DNA from 2 places in the Streptomyces capparidis genome. Region 1 is predicted to be linked to the other one. Evidence: riboswitches for the same ligand, from Rfam matches in the RefSeq annotation. Region 1 holds a riboswitch; the other holds the start of a gene.

What was found. Region 1 has a riboswitch for S-adenosylmethionine ahead of thrC (threonine synthase). Riboswitches for the same ligand answer to the same signal wherever they lie in the genome.
Region 2: it holds a riboswitch for S-adenosylmethionine, as region 1 does, so the genes downstream of both, ACYVO2_RS14705 (aminotransferase class V-fold PLP-dependent enzyme) here and thrC (threonine synthase) in region 1, are expected to answer to the same signal.

Annotation. Positions count from the first base shown of each region.
Region 1 is NZ_BAAGTD010000003.1:167,703-172,106, reverse strand. It holds gene ACYVO2_RS04180 (alpha,alpha-trehalose-phosphate synthase (UDP-forming)) at 1-420, shown strand, start outside; gene ACYVO2_RS04175 (glucosyl-3-phosphoglycerate synthase) at 475-1,470, opposite strand; SAM riboswitch class I at 1,697-1,839, shown strand; gene thrC (threonine synthase) at 1,833-3,194, shown strand; gene ACYVO2_RS04165 (MoaD/ThiS family protein) at 3,191-3,469, shown strand; gene ACYVO2_RS04160 (cold-shock protein) at 4,047-4,250, shown strand.
Region 2 is NZ_BAAGTD010000015.1:85,243-89,646, forward strand. It holds gene ACYVO2_RS14695 (hypothetical protein) at 1-293, shown strand, start outside; gene trpD (anthranilate phosphoribosyltransferase) at 450-1,526, shown strand; SAM riboswitch class IV at 1,700-1,817, shown strand; gene ACYVO2_RS14705 (aminotransferase class V-fold PLP-dependent enzyme) at 1,894-3,225, shown strand; gene ACYVO2_RS14710 (Lrp/AsnC family transcriptional regulator) at 3,271-3,552, opposite strand; gene ACYVO2_RS14715 (hypothetical protein) at 3,723-3,956, shown strand; gene ACYVO2_RS14720 (NYN domain-containing protein) at 4,093-4,404, shown strand, end outside.

The DNA of each region.
Region 1 (4,404 bases):
GAGGTGAGCCGGGTCGCGCAGGAGATCAACGACGAGTTCGGCACCGCGTCCTGGCAGCCGCTGGTGGTGCACGTGGACGACGACTTCCCGCGCTCGCTGGCCGCCTACCGCATGGCCGACGTGGCCCTGGTCAACCCCATCAGGGACGGCATGAACCTGGTCGCCAAGGAGGTCCCGGTGGTCTCCGACCGGGGCTGCGCGCTGGTGCTGTCCCGCGAGGCCGGGGCCGCCGCCGAGATGGCGCAGGACGCGCTGATGGTCAACCCGTACGACGTGATCGGCACCGCCGAGGCCCTGCACGAGGCCCTGTCCATGCCCGAGGAGGAGCGCGCCGCCCGCTGCAAGCGGCTCGCCGCCGCCGGCGCCGCCCTGCCCCCGCAGCGCTGGTTCCTGGACCAACTGGAAGCCCTGGGGAACTGAGCCCGGCACCGCCGCCCGGGGGCGGGGCTCCGCCCCCGGGCGGCGGCGCCGGGCTCACACCGCCGTCGCCGCCCGGTGCCCGCGGTACTCGGGGACGGTCACCATCGGGGGCCGCTCCCTGGCCATCACCTCGTGGGTGCGCGCCGCGAAGCCGCCGTCCGGGTGCCGCTCGAACTGGGTGAGCAGCGGCGACACCGGGGCGCCGCCCACGGCCAGGCGGCCCGAGCGGGCCAGCCGCTCCAGCGCCGTGCGGTAGATCGTCGCCGCCATCCGGCCCAGCGCCCGCCCGTCCTGGTGCCTGTGGTGGCGCACGCCCACGTCCACCTGCGCCAGGCGGTCCAGGCCCACCGTCTCCAGCGCGTCCACCAGCAGCCCCAGCTCCACCCCGTAGCCGCACGGGAAGGGCAGTCGCTCCAGCAGCGAGCGCCGCGCCGCGTACTCCCCGCCCAGCGGCTGCACGAACCCGGCGAGCGCCGGCCAGTGCAGGTTGAGCAGGGGCCTGGCCACCAGCTCGGTCACCCGGCCCCCGCCGCCGGGCACCACCGCGCCCCCGCTCTCCAGCGGGCGGTCGTACATGGCCTTGACGAAGTCCACGCCCGGGTCGGTCAGCAGCGGCCCGACGATGCCCGAGACGAACCGGGAGTCGAACTCGCGCAGGTCGGCGTCCACGAAGCAGACGATCTCCCCGCGGGTGGCCAGCAGCGACCGCCACAGCACCTCGCCCTTGCCCGGCACTGCGGGCAGCCGCGGCAGTATCGCGTCGCGGTGCACCACCCGCGCCCCGGCGCGCGCCGCCACCTCGGCCGTCCGGTCCGTGGAGCCGGAGTCCACCACCACGATCTCGTCCACCAGCGGCACCCGCTCCACCAGGTCCCGGCGGATCGCCGCCACGATGTCGCCGACGGTCCGCTCCTCGTCGAGCGCGGGCAGGACGACGCTGACGGTGCCCTCGTGCCCCGCCGCGGCCTTGGCCCTGGCCAGCAGCTCCAGCGGCCGGTCCGCGGTGGACCAGGACCGCCGGGCCAGCCAGCGGTCCACCTCGTCAAACACGTGCGGGCTCCCTACGGGTAGTGCGTGCGCCGCGCCCCGGTGCGGCACTGTGATCGATCTCGCGCTTCGGACGGTCCTGACCAGTGTGCGGGCCATCGGTTACAGTCTTGAAAACGTACCGCCGCGAACGAAACGGCGGTGCGGTCGCCTGCGGGGCAGGTGCGGCTTCCACCGCACTCGCGCTCCCGGCGGCAGGACAAACACACCCCACCCGGGGTGTCATACCAGCTCATCCAGAGGGGCAGAGGGAACGGCCCGTTGAAGCCCCGGCAACCCTCCAGCCGGTCTTGCGACTCATCGCGCGAGGCCCCGGCGGGGAAGGTGCCAAGTCCGTCCTGCGGCGAAACGCGCCGCCAGGGAAGATGAGGAGAAAGGGCCTCGCTTTGGCTACGCCGACCTTCAGCACGCACGCCGGAACCGCCGCGGCCGCCACCTCCGCGGGCGCGCGAACCGGAACCAGCACCTCCGGTACGGTCGCCCCGTTCGGCCCGGCCACCGCCCTGTCCTGCCGCGAGTGCGGCGAGCGCGGCGAGCTCGGCCCCGACTTCGCCTGCGCCTCCTGTTTCGGGCCCCTCGAGGTCGCCTACGACTTCGGCTCCGCCGACCCCGAGGCGCTGCGCGCGCGGATCGCGGCCGGGCCCGCCAGCATCTGGCGCTACGCCCCGCTGCTGCCCGTCCCCGCCGACGTGGCCACCCGGCCCAACCTCAACCCGGGCTGGACCCGTCTGGTCGAGGCCCGCAACCTCGCCCGCGAGCTCGGCGTCACCGGCGGCCTGCACGTCAAGGACGACTCCGGCAACCCGACCCACTCCTTCAAGGACCGGGTCGTGGCCATCGCCCTGGAGGCCGCCCGCACCTTCGGCTTCACCACGCTGTCCTGCTCCTCCACCGGCAACCTCGCGGGCGCGGTGGGCGCCGCCGCGGCGCGCGCCGGGCTGCGCTCGTGCGTGTTCATCCCGCACGACCTGGAGGCGGGCAAGGTCGTCATGGCCGCGGTGTACGGCGGCGACCTGGTCGGCATCGAGGGCACCTACGACGACGTGAACCGCTTCTGCTCCGAGCTGATCGGCGATCCGATCGGGGAGGGCTGGGGCTTCGTCAACGTCAACCTGCGGCCGTACTACGCCGAGGGCTCCAAGACCCTCGCCTACGAGATCTGCGAGCAGCTCGGCTGGCGGATCCCGGACCAGCTCGTCATCCCGATCGCGTCCGGCTCCCAGCTCACCAAGATCGACAAGGGGCTGCGGGAGCTGATCGCCCTCGGCCTCGTCGAGGACCGGCCGTACAAGATCTTCGGCGCCCAGGCCACCGGCTGCTCCCCGGTCTCCGCCGCCTACCGCGACGGCCACGACGTGGTCCGCCCGGTCCGGCCCGACACCATCGCCAAGTCCCTCGCCATCGGCAACCCCGCGGACGGCCCGTACGTGCTGGACATCGTCCGCCGCACCGGCGGCGCGGTGGAGGACGTCTCCGACGCCGAGGTGGTCGACGCGATCAAGCTGCTCGCCCGCACCGAGGGCGTCTTCGCCGAGACCGCGGGCGGGGTGACCGTCGGCGTGCTGCGCAAGCTGCTGGAGAGCGGCCGGCTCGACCCCGCCGCCGAGACGGTGGTGCTCAACACCGGTGACGGCCTGAAGACCCTCGACGCGGTGGCCCCCACCACGGGCCCGACCGCCACCATCCGCCCGACCCTTGACTCGTTCCGAGAGGCTGGCCTCGCATGAGCGTTTCCGTTCGCATCCCGACCATCCTGCGCACGTACACCGGCGGACAGGCCGAGGTGACCGCGGAGGGCGCCACCCTCGCCGAGGTCCTGGACGACCTGGAGGCCCACCACGCGGGCATCCGCGCCAGGATCCTGGACGACACGGGCAAGCTGCGCCGCTTCGTGAACGTGTACGTCAACGACGACGACGTGCGCTTCTCCGACGGGCTCGGCACCCCCACTCCGGACGGTGCCGGCGTCTCGATCATTCCCGCCGTGGCCGGGGGCTGCTGACGCGCCTGGTTCTCCCCATTCCGCTCCGCTCTCCCTGCTGTCCCGATCGCCCCGCCCGCCGTTCCCGCGCCTCCCCCGTTCGAGGGGAGCCGCGGACGGCGCGCGGGGCGGTTGCTTGTTACGGGATCGAGGCGCGATAGAGTGAGCCGACGGCAGGCGCGCGCCACAAAAGACACACCCTGCCCCGACGGGCACGGCGCATCGCAGATCCGCACTGGAGTTCTTGTACCGCCGCACCAGTGTTCAAACCCCTTCGAGGGCAAAGGCCGCGTTCCCCGGTGATCCGCGGGGGTGGAGCCGCCCCGGGCGTTGCGCGAGTCGCGTGAAGATACGCCCGAACCGGGGGTGTTGATTGTGCGGTTAGGTCTTTTATGTCTGGTCCAACTTGCCCTGGTTCATGGGGACTTGGTCACTTTCAACCGTTCCGGCTCGCTCAGAATTCTCGTCCGATTGACCTGTTGCGCAGGGCATCTGGACAGATACATTCAGCGGCGGTCGGCGCGTTCCGAGGGAGACACGACGACCCGGATCCGCGGAGTGTGGATCCGTGAAAGGGCCAGTAATAGGGGAGTTTGGAATGGCTCAGGGCACCGTCAAGTGGTTCAACGCGGAGAAGGGGTACGGCTTCATCGCGGTCGACGGTGGTGCGGACGTGTTCGTCCACTACAGCGCGATCCAGATGGACGGTTACCGCACCCTGGAAGAAGGCCAGCGGGTCGAGTTTGAGATCTCGCAGGGTCAGAAGGGGCCGCAGGCGGACATGGTCCGCGTGACCGGCTGAGCCTTCCGGGCTCCGCAGCGCCGTAAACCCCCCGGTCAGGGCAGCGCTCGCACGGCTTGTCCGCACGGGCGTGAAAGGGTGGGTTTCGGCCCCCACTCCGGGTCGCAGACCCGGAAGGCGACGGCACGGCCCACGGGCCGCACGGCGTCAGGGG
Region 2 (4,404 bases), on a different contig from region 1:
AGTGCGCCACCGCGCCCGCCGTGGTCTCCGCGCTGGAGAGCGGCGGCGTGGACGTGTGCGTGCTCGACGGCGAGGCCGTGCCCGCCGGCGGCATGGGCCTGTGCCGGCAGGTCAAGGACGAGATCTTCAACTGCCCGCCGGTGCTGCTCCTCATCGGACGGCCCCAGGACGCGTGGCTCGCCACCTGGAGCCGCTCCGACGCCGCGGTCACCCACCCCGTCGACCCGGTGGCCTGCGCCGAGTCCCTCGCCGGCCTGCTGCGGGCCAGGCTCGGACGGCAGCTCGCCTCGTAGCGGCCCCGGGCGGGCGGGGCGGCCCCGGCCGGGCGCGTCCCGCCTGCCGGACTCAGCCACGCCCGCGGTCGGCCCGCTCAGTAGGGTGGTCGGCGTCCTTCGTCGACGCGCCCCTCGCCCCGTGCGCGAGGGGGCCGACCCACTGGAGCGTGGACCATGAGCGATGCGACCCCCGCAGGCGGCGACCGCGCGCGGGCCACCTCCTGGCCGGCCGTGCTGAACGCGCTGCTGCGCCGCGAGGACCTCTCCGCCGCCGACACCGCGTGGGCGATGGACCAGATCATGAGCGGCGAGGCCACCGACGCCCAGATCGCCGCGTTCGCCGTCGCGCTGCGCGCCAAGGGCGAGACCGTCGCCGAGATCAGCGGCCTGGTCCGGGCCATGTACGCGCACGCCCGGCTGATCGAGGTGCCCGGGCCCACCGTGGACATCGTCGGCACCGGCGGCGACGGCGCGAAGACCGTCAACATCTCCACCATGTCCGCGGTCGTGGTGGCCGGCGCCGGGGTGCGGGTGGTCAAGCACGGCAGCCGCGCCTCCTCCTCGGCCAGCGGCGCCTCCGACGTGCTGGGGCAGTTGGGCGTGAACCTGGAGCTGTCCCCGGAGCGGGTGGCCGCGGTCGCCGAGGAGGCGGGCATCACCTTCTGCTTCGCGGTGAAGTTCCACCCGGCCCTGCGGCACGTGGCCAGGGCGCGCCGCGAGATGGGCATCGCCACCCCGTTCAACCTCCTCGGCCCGCTGACCAACCCCGCGCGGGTGCGGGCCCAGGCCACCGGCGTCGCGGACGCGCGGATGGCGCCGATCGTGGCCGGGGTGCTGGCCGACCGCGGGGTGTCCGCGCTGGTCTTCCGCGGCGACGACGGCCTGGACGAGCTCACCACCACCGCGACCTCCCAGGTGTGGCGGGTCCGGGACGGCCGCGTCACCCGGGAGGCGTTCGACCCGCGGGACGTGGGCCTTGACCTGGTGCCGGTCAGCGCCCTGGTCGGCGGGGACGCGGCGCACAACGCCGCGGTGGCGCGGCGACTGCTGGCGGGGGAGCGGGGGCCGGTGCGGGACGCGGTGCTGCTGAACGCGGCGGCGGCGCTGGTGGCGGTGGACCAGACGGACGCCCCGCTCACCGAGCAGATCGCGGCCGGGATGGAGAGGGCCGCCCGCTCCATCGACTCCGGCGCCGCCCGGATGACCCTGGACCGCTGGGTGGAGGCCACGAAGGACGCCCCGGAGAAGTAGGCGCCGGGCGGGCGGGGGCGGACGGGCCGCCGTGCCGTGCGCGGCCCGCCCCGGCCGCCCCCGGCGCCCGCCTCGCCCGGGCGGCCCCGGGCCGGGGCGCCCGCCCCCGCCCCCGTTCCACACTCTGAGCCGCCCTGGGAGGGGCGTCCGGGGCTGTGCCATACTCCACCGCAGGTCACGAGTGACAGCGATCAAGGCCCCGGCCCGCTGTCCGGCAACCCTCCGTCCGTGGCGGGGTGCCCCGGGTGATGACCGGGCCGTGGGCGCGGGTGCCCGCGGCAAGCGCGGGCTCCTCACGTCTCGGCGCATGCCCCCAGCGGGTGGTGCCCGCGGAATCGTCTTCCTGTCCGGTATGGGAGCTTCCGCAATGGTTCTGCACTCTTCCCCCGTCCGCACCGCCCCCCGCCCCGCCACCGGCGGCGCCCTGCCGCTTCCGGTGCTGGGCCACGACGTCCTCGTCCCCCTGGCCGACGGCACCGAGGCGCCCTACGCCGCCCTGGACCACGCCGCGTCCGCCCCCGTCCTGCGCCGGGTGTGGGAGGACGTCGCCGCGTACGCGCCCTACTACGGCAGCGTCCACCGCGGCGCCGGGTACCTCTCCCGCCTGTCCACCGAGCTGTACGAGCGCAGCCGTGCCGAGGTGGCGGACTTCCTGGACTGCCGGGAGGACGACCAGGTCCTGTTCACCCGCTCCACCACCGACTCGCTGAACCTGCTGGCCGCCGCGCTGCCCCCGGGCACCCGCGTGTACGTGTTCGAGACCGAGCACCACGCGGCCCTGCTGCCGTGGCGGGGCGCCGAGGTGGTCTGCCTGCCCGCCCCGCGCGGCCCGCGGCAGGCCGTCGAGGCGCTGGAGCGCGCCCTCGCCGCGGACACCGGCGGGGGACCCCGCCTGGTGTGCGTGACCGGCGCCTCCAACGTCACCGGCGAGCTGTGGCCCGTCGCCGACCTCGCCGCGGCCGCCCACCGCCACGGCGCGCGGATCGTCCTGGACGCCGCGCAGCTCGCCCCGCACCACCCCGTGTCGGTGACCGGGCTCGGCGTGGACTGGGTGGCCTTCTCCGGCCACAAGCTGTACGCCCCGTTCGGCGCCGGGGTGCTGGCGGGGCGCGCGGACTGGCTGCGCCGGGCCGAGCCCTACCTGGCGGGCGGCGGCGCGAGCAGGCAGGTGGTGCGGGACGGCGGGGGCCTGCGGGTGGACTGGCACACCTCGGAGGCGCGGCACGAGGCCGGGTCGCCGAACGTGATCGGGGCCCACGCGATCGCGTCGGCGTGCCGGGCGCTGACCGAGGCCGGGTTCGACCGCCTGGTGGCGCGCGAGCGCCTGCTGCTGGACCGGCTGCTGACCGGGCTGGCCGCGGTGCCGGGGGTGCGGGTGCTGTCGCTGTTCGGGCCGGACGCGCCGCGGGTGGGCGTGGTGTCGTTCGTGGTGGCGGGCCGGGACAGCTCCGCGTTCGCCCGGGCGCTGTCGGACCGGTACGGCATCGGGGTGCGCGACGGCCTGTTCTGCGCGCACCCGCTGGTGCGGGTGCTGCTGGGCGAGGCCGCGGACGTGCCCGGGGAGTGCGGTGACGGCGACGGGGCGCCCGGCACGCTGCACGCGGTGCGGGTGAGCTTCGGCGTCGGCACGCCGGACGAGCACGTGGACCGGTTCCTGGCCGCGGTGCGCGAGCTGGCCGCGGGCCCCGCGGAGGACTAGCCGCCGGGCGGGGCACCGGGCTCGGCGCCGGGCGGGGCGCCGGGGTCAGGCTTCCAGGCCGATGGCGAACGCCGCCTCCAGGTCGTGCTGGGAGTAGGTGCGGAACGCCACGTGGGTCTCGGTGTACGTCACCCCTGGCACCTTGTTGAGACGGCCGGGGATGATGTCGGCGAGGTCCTCGTGGTTCCGCACCCGCACCATGGCCACCAGGTCGTAGGCGCCCGTCACCGAGTAGACCTCGCTGACCCCGTCCAGCGCGGCGATCGACTCGGCGATCTCGGGGATCCGGTCCACGTTGGTCTTGACGAGCACGATCGCGGTGATCACGGTGGCTGTCTCCTCGGGTCGCCCAGGTAGCGCTGCGCGGACCAGCGTATCCCGCGACACGGACGCCTCCGCAGGCCGTAGGGTTGCCCGCAGCGCGGGACGGGGCCGCCGGGAAAGGCGGCCGGACGGCGGCACCGACACTGACCGACACGCAGACAAGGACGACCACCATGGCGGTTCCCGTGCCCACCGAGCGGACCAGATGGCGCTGCACCCTGTGCGGCAACCTCACCCGGTTCGACGTCACCCGCACCAGCCGGGTCGTGGAGTACACCCACCTGGACCTCGCGGGCGAGCCCGCCGTGGAGGAGCGCCAGGTGCTCAGCGACACCATCGAGTCGGTGCGCTGCCGCTGGTGCAACGCGGTGGACCAGGTGGAGCTGGTCGAGCGGCCGGGGAGCTGATTACGGGCCCGGCCCGGCCGGGAGACAATGAATGAGGACGACAGCGGGCGACACACGGGGAGGCGCCGGAAGACGCGGAGCGCGGCACGCCGCACCCCCGTGGAAGGGCGGCGGGTCGGAGAACGGAGCGGCGGACGTGAGGGAACGTGAGGGCGAGCAGGCGCGGACGGAACCGGACCGGGCACGGGCGGACGCCCCGCCGGGGCGCGACGCGGGCGAGTCGCCTCCCGAGGAGGTCCTGGACCGGCCGCTGCCCGAGGGCGTGCGCCGCCGGGTCATAGGGCTGGCCGCCGAGGCGTTCGGCTCGTTCGGCCTCGCCGAACTGCCGCCCCAGTTGCGCCAGTACGCCCGCTTCACCCCCGCCCGCCGGGCCAAGTTCGCCGCCACGGCCCTGGCCACCGCCCTGGAGGGCGACGCCGCGTTCCGGCACCGCATGGCCGCGCGGCTG